DNA from 3 places in the Levilactobacillus sp. HBUAS70063 genome. Region 3 is predicted to be linked to each of the others. Evidence: predicted binding sites of a transcription regulator. Region 3 holds the regulator's gene; each other region holds the start of a gene.
The links. The regulator NrdR, encoded in region 3, represses ribonucleotide reductase genes. The targets are predictions, from matches to a motif close to ACACNATATATNGTGT.
Positions count from the first base shown of each region.

Region 1: V8I28_RS10560 (deoxynucleoside kinase) is a predicted target of NrdR. The motif match lies at 1,223-1,238, and genes of this name have one in related genera.
Region 2: nrdJ (ribonucleoside-triphosphate reductase, adenosylcobalamin-dependent) is a predicted target of NrdR. The motif match lies at 1,463-1,478, and genes of this name have one in related genera.

Region 1 covers NZ_JBANSM010000006.1:198,670-200,943, forward strand. Annotated here, with positions in the region: gene V8I28_RS10560 (deoxynucleoside kinase) at 530-1,162, opposite strand; gene V8I28_RS10565 (amino acid permease) at 1,402-2,274, opposite strand, start outside.
Region 2 covers NZ_JBANSM010000006.1:96,027-98,300, reverse strand. Annotated here, with positions in the region: gene V8I28_RS10035 (lectin-like domain-containing protein) at 1-890, shown strand, start outside; gene nrdJ (ribonucleoside-triphosphate reductase, adenosylcobalamin-dependent) at 1,507-2,274, shown strand, end outside.
Region 3 covers NZ_JBANSM010000001.1:35,029-37,302, forward strand. Annotated here, with positions in the region: gene mutM (bifunctional DNA-formamidopyrimidine glycosylase/DNA-(apurinic or apyrimidinic site) lyase) at 1-453, shown strand, start outside; gene coaE (dephospho-CoA kinase) at 446-1,072, shown strand; gene nrdR (transcriptional regulator NrdR) at 1,162-1,662, shown strand; gene V8I28_RS00260 (replication initiation and membrane attachment family protein) at 1,666-2,274, shown strand, end outside.

The DNA of each region.
Region 1 (2,274 bases), on a different contig from region 3:
CCGCATTTTCCCGGCGATGACAATTGCTAACTGGCTGGAAAATTAAAATTGATTTAGTCTGGTTCACGCTGGTCGCCTTACCGTTCGCCAAATTTGGCCTGGAACGCGGTGGGCAGGACGGCCCAAGCCAAAACCCGGTCTTGGCCCTCGCTTTGAGCCGCCAGCCCACGTCTCAAAGACGCCATTTCCCAAAAAAATCACTTGGGAAATCCCACGGCTGAGACCAAATTTGACTCACTCACGGCTAAACAGACTATTTGCAACCAGGTTGGCTAAGTCCCCCCAAAACCAGCAAGGTGATATTCCACTCGTTAATTTCATCCCCAATCGCTCACGATCATCGAAAAGGCCGCTACAACCGCAGTCAAGACTCAGGCCTACCAGCACTTCCCTATTTACCTAATCATCTGGTATCTTTCACCCGGCGAACGGTAAGGCGGCCAATCCCCCTGCGCCATCAACGGGTTCTCAAAAGAAAAAGTGCCAACCGCAGTCAGCACTTTTTCTAATGACGTTTCAGATGAACTGCCTAGAGTGAGGCAATCTTTTCGTCGATTAATTTTAAGACTTGTTGCCGCGCAGCTGGGTCTTCCACGAAGTCCAGCTTGTCGCCGTCGATCTGCATCTTCGGGGACTTGTCGTAGTTGTCGTACCAGTCCACGTAGCGTTGGTCGAGCTCCTTGTAGTACTCGAACAGGCTAGGGTCGTGGTCAATCTGTTCGTAGGACCGCCCGCGTTTCTTGATCCGTTCCAACATCGTCTCGAAGGAGATATTGATGTGAATCAACAGGTCCGGGTTCTTCTTGTGAACGGCGTCGGGTAATTCCTGCATCATGTTGGCCAGTAAGGAGTCGTAGATGTCCACTTCCGTGCTGGTTGCGCGACCGAGGTCGGCGTTCAGATGAAAGAGTAAGGAATCTTCGAAGATTGAACGGTCCAAGACACTTTCGTCATCGGCGTTAGCGGCCTTGATACTGTCTAAGCGTTTGTTTAAAAAGTAGATTTGCAATAAGAAAGCATACTTTTGTGGGTTTTGGTAAAACAGTGGCAAGATCTTATTGTCGTCCACCGATTCGTAAAAAGCTGGTTTGTGTAAGTGTTCGGCTAATAAGTTGGTTAAACTCGTCTTGCCGGCCCCAATTGTTCCTGATAGTACAAGCATGCTATCTCTCCTTTGATTTACGCACATTCCGGAAATCGTTTTCATCCGGTCTAAAATTCAACACTACATATTGTACCAACCCTATCCGTAAAAGACAATATGTCGTGGGAAATTCCCATTCGGCGATTTTAGCGTTCTGTCCCTTTGGGGGATACAAAACGGCGACCAGTCGGGATTCACTCGACCTAGTCGCCGTTTAACTTTTTTTATTTAATTAAAATCGCCCACACAATTTTAACCTAATCGTTTGTCGTATCACTCGTAACATTGGCAGATTCCTTTAGCGTCCCATCGCGGTGAACTGGGGAAACGTCAACGTCCTTCAACGGAATCAACTTCGTGTGCTTCTTGATCTTGTAGCCAATGTAGAGGACTAAGACCAACGGCACACTCATGTAAGTGACCAGCACTTGTTCCCAGTTACCAGTGAAGAAGGATTGTGGGTCTTGCCCAACAATCACAGCGATACAGAGGACTAAGGCCAAGACTGGACCTAATGGGAACCACTTTGCATGGTACTTCAATTCGGACAGCTTGTGACCTTGCAGGATAAATGCCCGACGGAACCGTAAGTGAGATAAGGCAATCCCGAACCAAGCGATGAACCCGGTCAACCCACTAGCAGCCACTAACCACATGTAAATCTTAGGGCCGGCAATACTACTGATGAAGGTCAAAGCGGCAATGATGGTCGTCGCAAACAAAGCAGGGTAAGGAATCCCGTTCTTACCAGTCCGTTCGAACAGCTTTGGTGCGTAACCTTCCTTGGAAAGGGAGAACAGCATCCGTGTTGACGCGTACATCCCGGAATTGGCAGCGGAGATAACGGCCGTTAAGATAACGGCGTTCATGACACTAGCGGCAGCGGCTAAACCAGCCCGTCTGAAGACCAACGTAAATGGACTGATGGCAATATCGCTAGCAGAAGATCCTAACAAATCGTGACTCGTGTATGGTAAGACAGCGGCGATAACAAAGATAGCAAGAATGTAGAATAAAATAATTCGCCAGAATACAGAATTGATTGCCTTAGGAACACTGTGTGACGGGTCCTTAGATTCACCGGCCGTGATACCAACTAATTCGGTACCTTGGAACGAGAACCCAGCGAC
Region 2 (2,274 bases), on a different contig from region 3:
ACGGCGTTGGTCTAAAAGATCTGAGCAAGACCAATCCGACCGCTAAGATTTCGCTGACCGGGACGGTGGACAGCGTGACCAGTACCACCACGGTTCCGGCCACCGTGAGCGAATTCAAGGGGAGCAACGCCATTGTCCAGGCCACATTGCCAGGGTTTTCCATCACGCCATCGACCCTGCATCTGGCCACGGATCAGACGACCCTCACAGCCGATGGCACCACCGCTGTGCCGGTGACCGGGACCGTTACGGATTCCGTGGGCGCTGTGACCAACAGTCACCTGACGATTCACGGGACGTTGAATGACGCGAAGTTAGCCGATACGGCGCTGTCCACCAGCGATGCGGCGGGGAAATTCACCGTTTCCGTGCCCGCCGATAAACTACAACCGGGCGCCAACGTCCTGGACCTTACCGCCGAGGATCAGACCACGGGGGCGCTGTCCAACGTGGGCGAGGTGGTCATCACGGTCGGCGAGTTGAAATTTCAATCGGTGAGTGGCACGGCCGCCTATCAGGCCCGGCTCACCGGTTCGCGGCAATTGGTCGCGCGCGACAGTGCTAGCGACCTCAGCATCGTGATTCAGGATACCCGCGCCAAGGGCAACCACTGGCAGCTGACGGCCGCGGCCACGCCGCTAATGGCCGGCAGCGACCCACTCGCGGGCCGACTGGTCTACGTCGATGGGAGCCAACAGACCACGCTGTCCACCGCGGCGGCTCCGGTGATGACCCACACCGACGACGGCGATTCCGCCACCACCGATGTCACCGGGGACTGGACGGCCAACCAGGGCCTACTGCTGGACCTGGACGGTGACGCCCGTCAATCCACGGCGACCTACAGTAGTCAGGTTACCTGGGCGCTGATTAATTCCGTGGCGTCTTAAGATTTTGGCCAAATGAGTACGGTCTTTAGTCGTTCACCGTTGAACGGCCGATTGGGGATTTTTAAATAAAGTGGGTAAGCCGGGAGAAATTTCCCGGCTTTTTTGCGTCACCTTTACATAGCTGAAACGTGCGCAAAAAGGCAGCTGGTTCCGCTTAAAACTGATAACCAAACAATCCAAACCCGGGATTATTCGGTTATCAGCCTTAATGCTCGCCGGCTAATCGCTTTTTGTCACACTCTCTTTTTTCGTTCGCTGCCCCCAACATCTAGGGGGGGATTTTCGACCAATGCGAGGGCGGCCAAAATAATTAAAATTTTTCCGAGGGGTGATTGAAATTATGACCAATTGAACGATCTCAGCGGTCGGTGGTTTACTGGTTAGGGGACTTCCCATTGCCGATGGCGTGAGCTGGCCGGTTAAATGGATTTAGCCATTTTTACCCACTTACAATTAAGCGCTCGGAAAGAAAACTTGAGTCGCACCCGTTAACTATGTTACATAGCGGCTGGATTTGAAATGTCTAGGGACAATCCTAAAATTCTACATATTGTATTTTACTTGGCAACCTGATACCATATGTAGTGCATTCTTGATGACGGGAGCGATGAACATGATGGAAACAAAAACAGCCGCAACGATTTCGTTGTCGGCGGACTTTATTGATCAAGTAACTCGGGAGGTGACACCGCACTGGGGCGAGCTGGGTTGGGTAACCTACAAGCGGACCTACGCACGGTGGCTACCGGACCAGCAACGGACCGAGGAATGGCCCGAAACGGTGAAGCGAGTGGTTGAGGGTAACATTAACCTCGACCCCCGGCTACACGAGGCGCCCGTGGACGCCCAGGTGGTCGCGGACCTAACGCAGGAGGCCCAGCGCCTCTTCAAGTTGATCTATGGCTTGGCCGCCACGCCGTCCGGTCGGAACCTCTGGATTTCCGGAACCGACTATCAGCACCGCAACGGCGATGCCCTGAACAACTGCTGGTTCGTGGCGATTCGGCCGCAAGCCTACGGGGACAGCCACATCGTCCCCGGTTACCTAGCGCCCGACCAGCCGGCGGTTTCCATGCCTTTTTCCTTCATGTTCGATCAACTCATGAAGGGCGGCGGGGTCGGCTTCTCCGTGACCCCTGACAACGTCCGGCAGATGCCGCGCGTCGACCAACGAGTGGACCTGACCATCCTGATTGACCCGGACAGCGTCTCCTACGACGCGTCCGTGGCCCTGGGTGCCGAGGACCGGACCCAATGGCTGGCCCGCCATTCCCTGGCGGATACGCGCTACTACCGCCTGCCAGACACCCGCGAAGGCTGGGTTTTGGCCAACGCCAATTTAATCGACGCCCATTTCACCGGCAGTAATCCCACCCGGCAAACG
Region 3 (2,274 bases):
CCCACGGAAGAAACGTTAACACTGGCGTACATGCAACGCATCTTTGGCAAGTCCCATAAGATTATCAAGCCATTTCTGCTAGACCAGTCGCGCATTGCCGGGTTAGGCAACATTTACGCGGATGAGGTTCTGTGGTTGTCGAAGATTAATCCGCTGACGCCGGTTGACACGTTGACGACCGATCAGCTCGCCACGCTACGAAAGGCCATTATCCAGGAGATTGGGCGCGCAATTGCCGGGCACGGCACCACCGTTCACTCCTTCTCCACGGCCTTTGGCGAGGCGGGGAACTTCCAGAATCAGCTACACGTCTACGGCCACGAGGGGGAACCCTGTGAGCGCTGTGGGACCGAGATTGTGAAGATTAAGGTGGCCCAGCGCGGAACCCACTTCTGTCCGCATTGCCAGCCGTATCCGCCGGAAGCTGTGGAAGAAGGTTTGGCCCATGACTGAGGTGTGGGGCTTGACCGGCGGCATTGCCACGGGAAAATCCACGGTCAGTGTCTGGCTCAGACAGGCCGGTTTGACCATCATCGACGCAGATGTGATTGCCCGTGAGGTGGTTGCCCCGGGAACGCCGGGATTGCGGCAGATTTTGACCACCTTTGGGGCGGACTACCGTCAGGCGGATGGGCAATTGAATCGCCATAAATTGGGCCGGTTGGTCTTTGGTCAACCGACGGAACTCCGTCGGTTGGAAGCCATCACCACGCCCTTAATTCAGGCGGAAATCACCCGTCAGCTGGCTACGTACCGGAAACAAGGCGTGCCGGCCATCATGATCGATGCCCCCACGTTTTACGAGGTGGGTTACTTGATTCATCTGGTGGACCACGTCATGGTCGTGGCCACCACGCCAGCGATTCAACGGCAGCGGTTGATGGCCCGAGACGGCCTCACCCAGGCGGCCGCGCAGGCGCGAATTGACCAGCAATGGCCGATTGAAAAGAAGGTGGCCCGCGCCGATGTCGTGATTGATAACGCGGGAACGATTGCCGAAACGCGCCAACAAGTGGTAAAATGGCTTGACACCACTAATTTAGGCTCGTCGTCGGCGATTAAGTCCGACTGAGCAATTGGTGGGAGCTGACCGTGGTGAACGGTCGACGTGTTGTTAACGTTTAAATCAATCAGAACCAATGAAAAAATGAGGTGACCAAAATGCAGTGTCCGCACTGTCATCATAATGGATCGCGGGTCGTCGATAGTCGACCGACCGACGATGGGCGCGTCATCCGCCGGCGCCGTGAGTGCGAGAGCTGTGGCTTTCGGTTCACAACGTTTGAGCGAGTTGAAGTGACACCGCTGTTGGTAATTAAGAAGAACGGGACGCGTGAGGAATTCAACCGCGAGAAGATTCTACGCGGCATCATCCGCTCGGCGGAGAAACGACCGGTGGGGATGGATGTCATGACTAAGATGGTCGATGACGTCGAGAATAAGATTCGCGCGTTGGGGGTTAATGAGATTTCCAGTCAGCTAATCGGGGAATACGTCATGAACCGGTTGGTTGACGTGGATGAGATTGCCTACATCCGATTTGCCAGTGTTTACCGGCAGTTTAAGGATACCGGCGTCTTCTTCAATGAATTAAAAGACATGATGGATAAGGATAAGGCGAAGGCCAAGGACCGGAACCATCGGCAAAGCGAGGCGAAATAGGGCATGGAGGATTCCTGGCACCAATTGCAGCCGAAAACGGGCTTTTTGGTCCGGCTGGCCGACCGCCTGACCGATCAGAGCTGGCAGACGCTTACGCAACTCTATCAGCCGATTATTGGACCGAGTGCCACGGGGCTCTTTTCGGCCCTTTTTTGGCTACCCGAACGGGAAAGTTATCACCGCCACGCCATCTTACTTGCGGAACTGAGCCTCGACTTAGCCCACCTGTATGCGGCGCGTTTGCGGTTGGAAGCCACGGGGTTATTGACCACGCGAGTGAAGACCGAGGACGACCTGTCGAGCTTTGTCTACGAGCTCCATGCGCCACTGACGCCGCAGGCTTTCTTTAAGGATGACCTGCTGAGCGTTCAGTTGCTGGGTGTCGTGGGCGAAGAGCTTTACCAGGCATTGGTGACGGCGAATACGCCGGTCGCCAAGCCAAGCGAAAATGAACAGAATATTACCAAAAATTTCTTAGACGTGTTTCACGTTGATGGGGATGAGCTGCGAGATATTCCCGCGGTGATTACCCATAATCGCGAAACCTCGTCACCAGCCAGTGGTCCCAATTTATCGGCGGACCAGGTCCAGTTTGATTTTAAACTGCTGGGA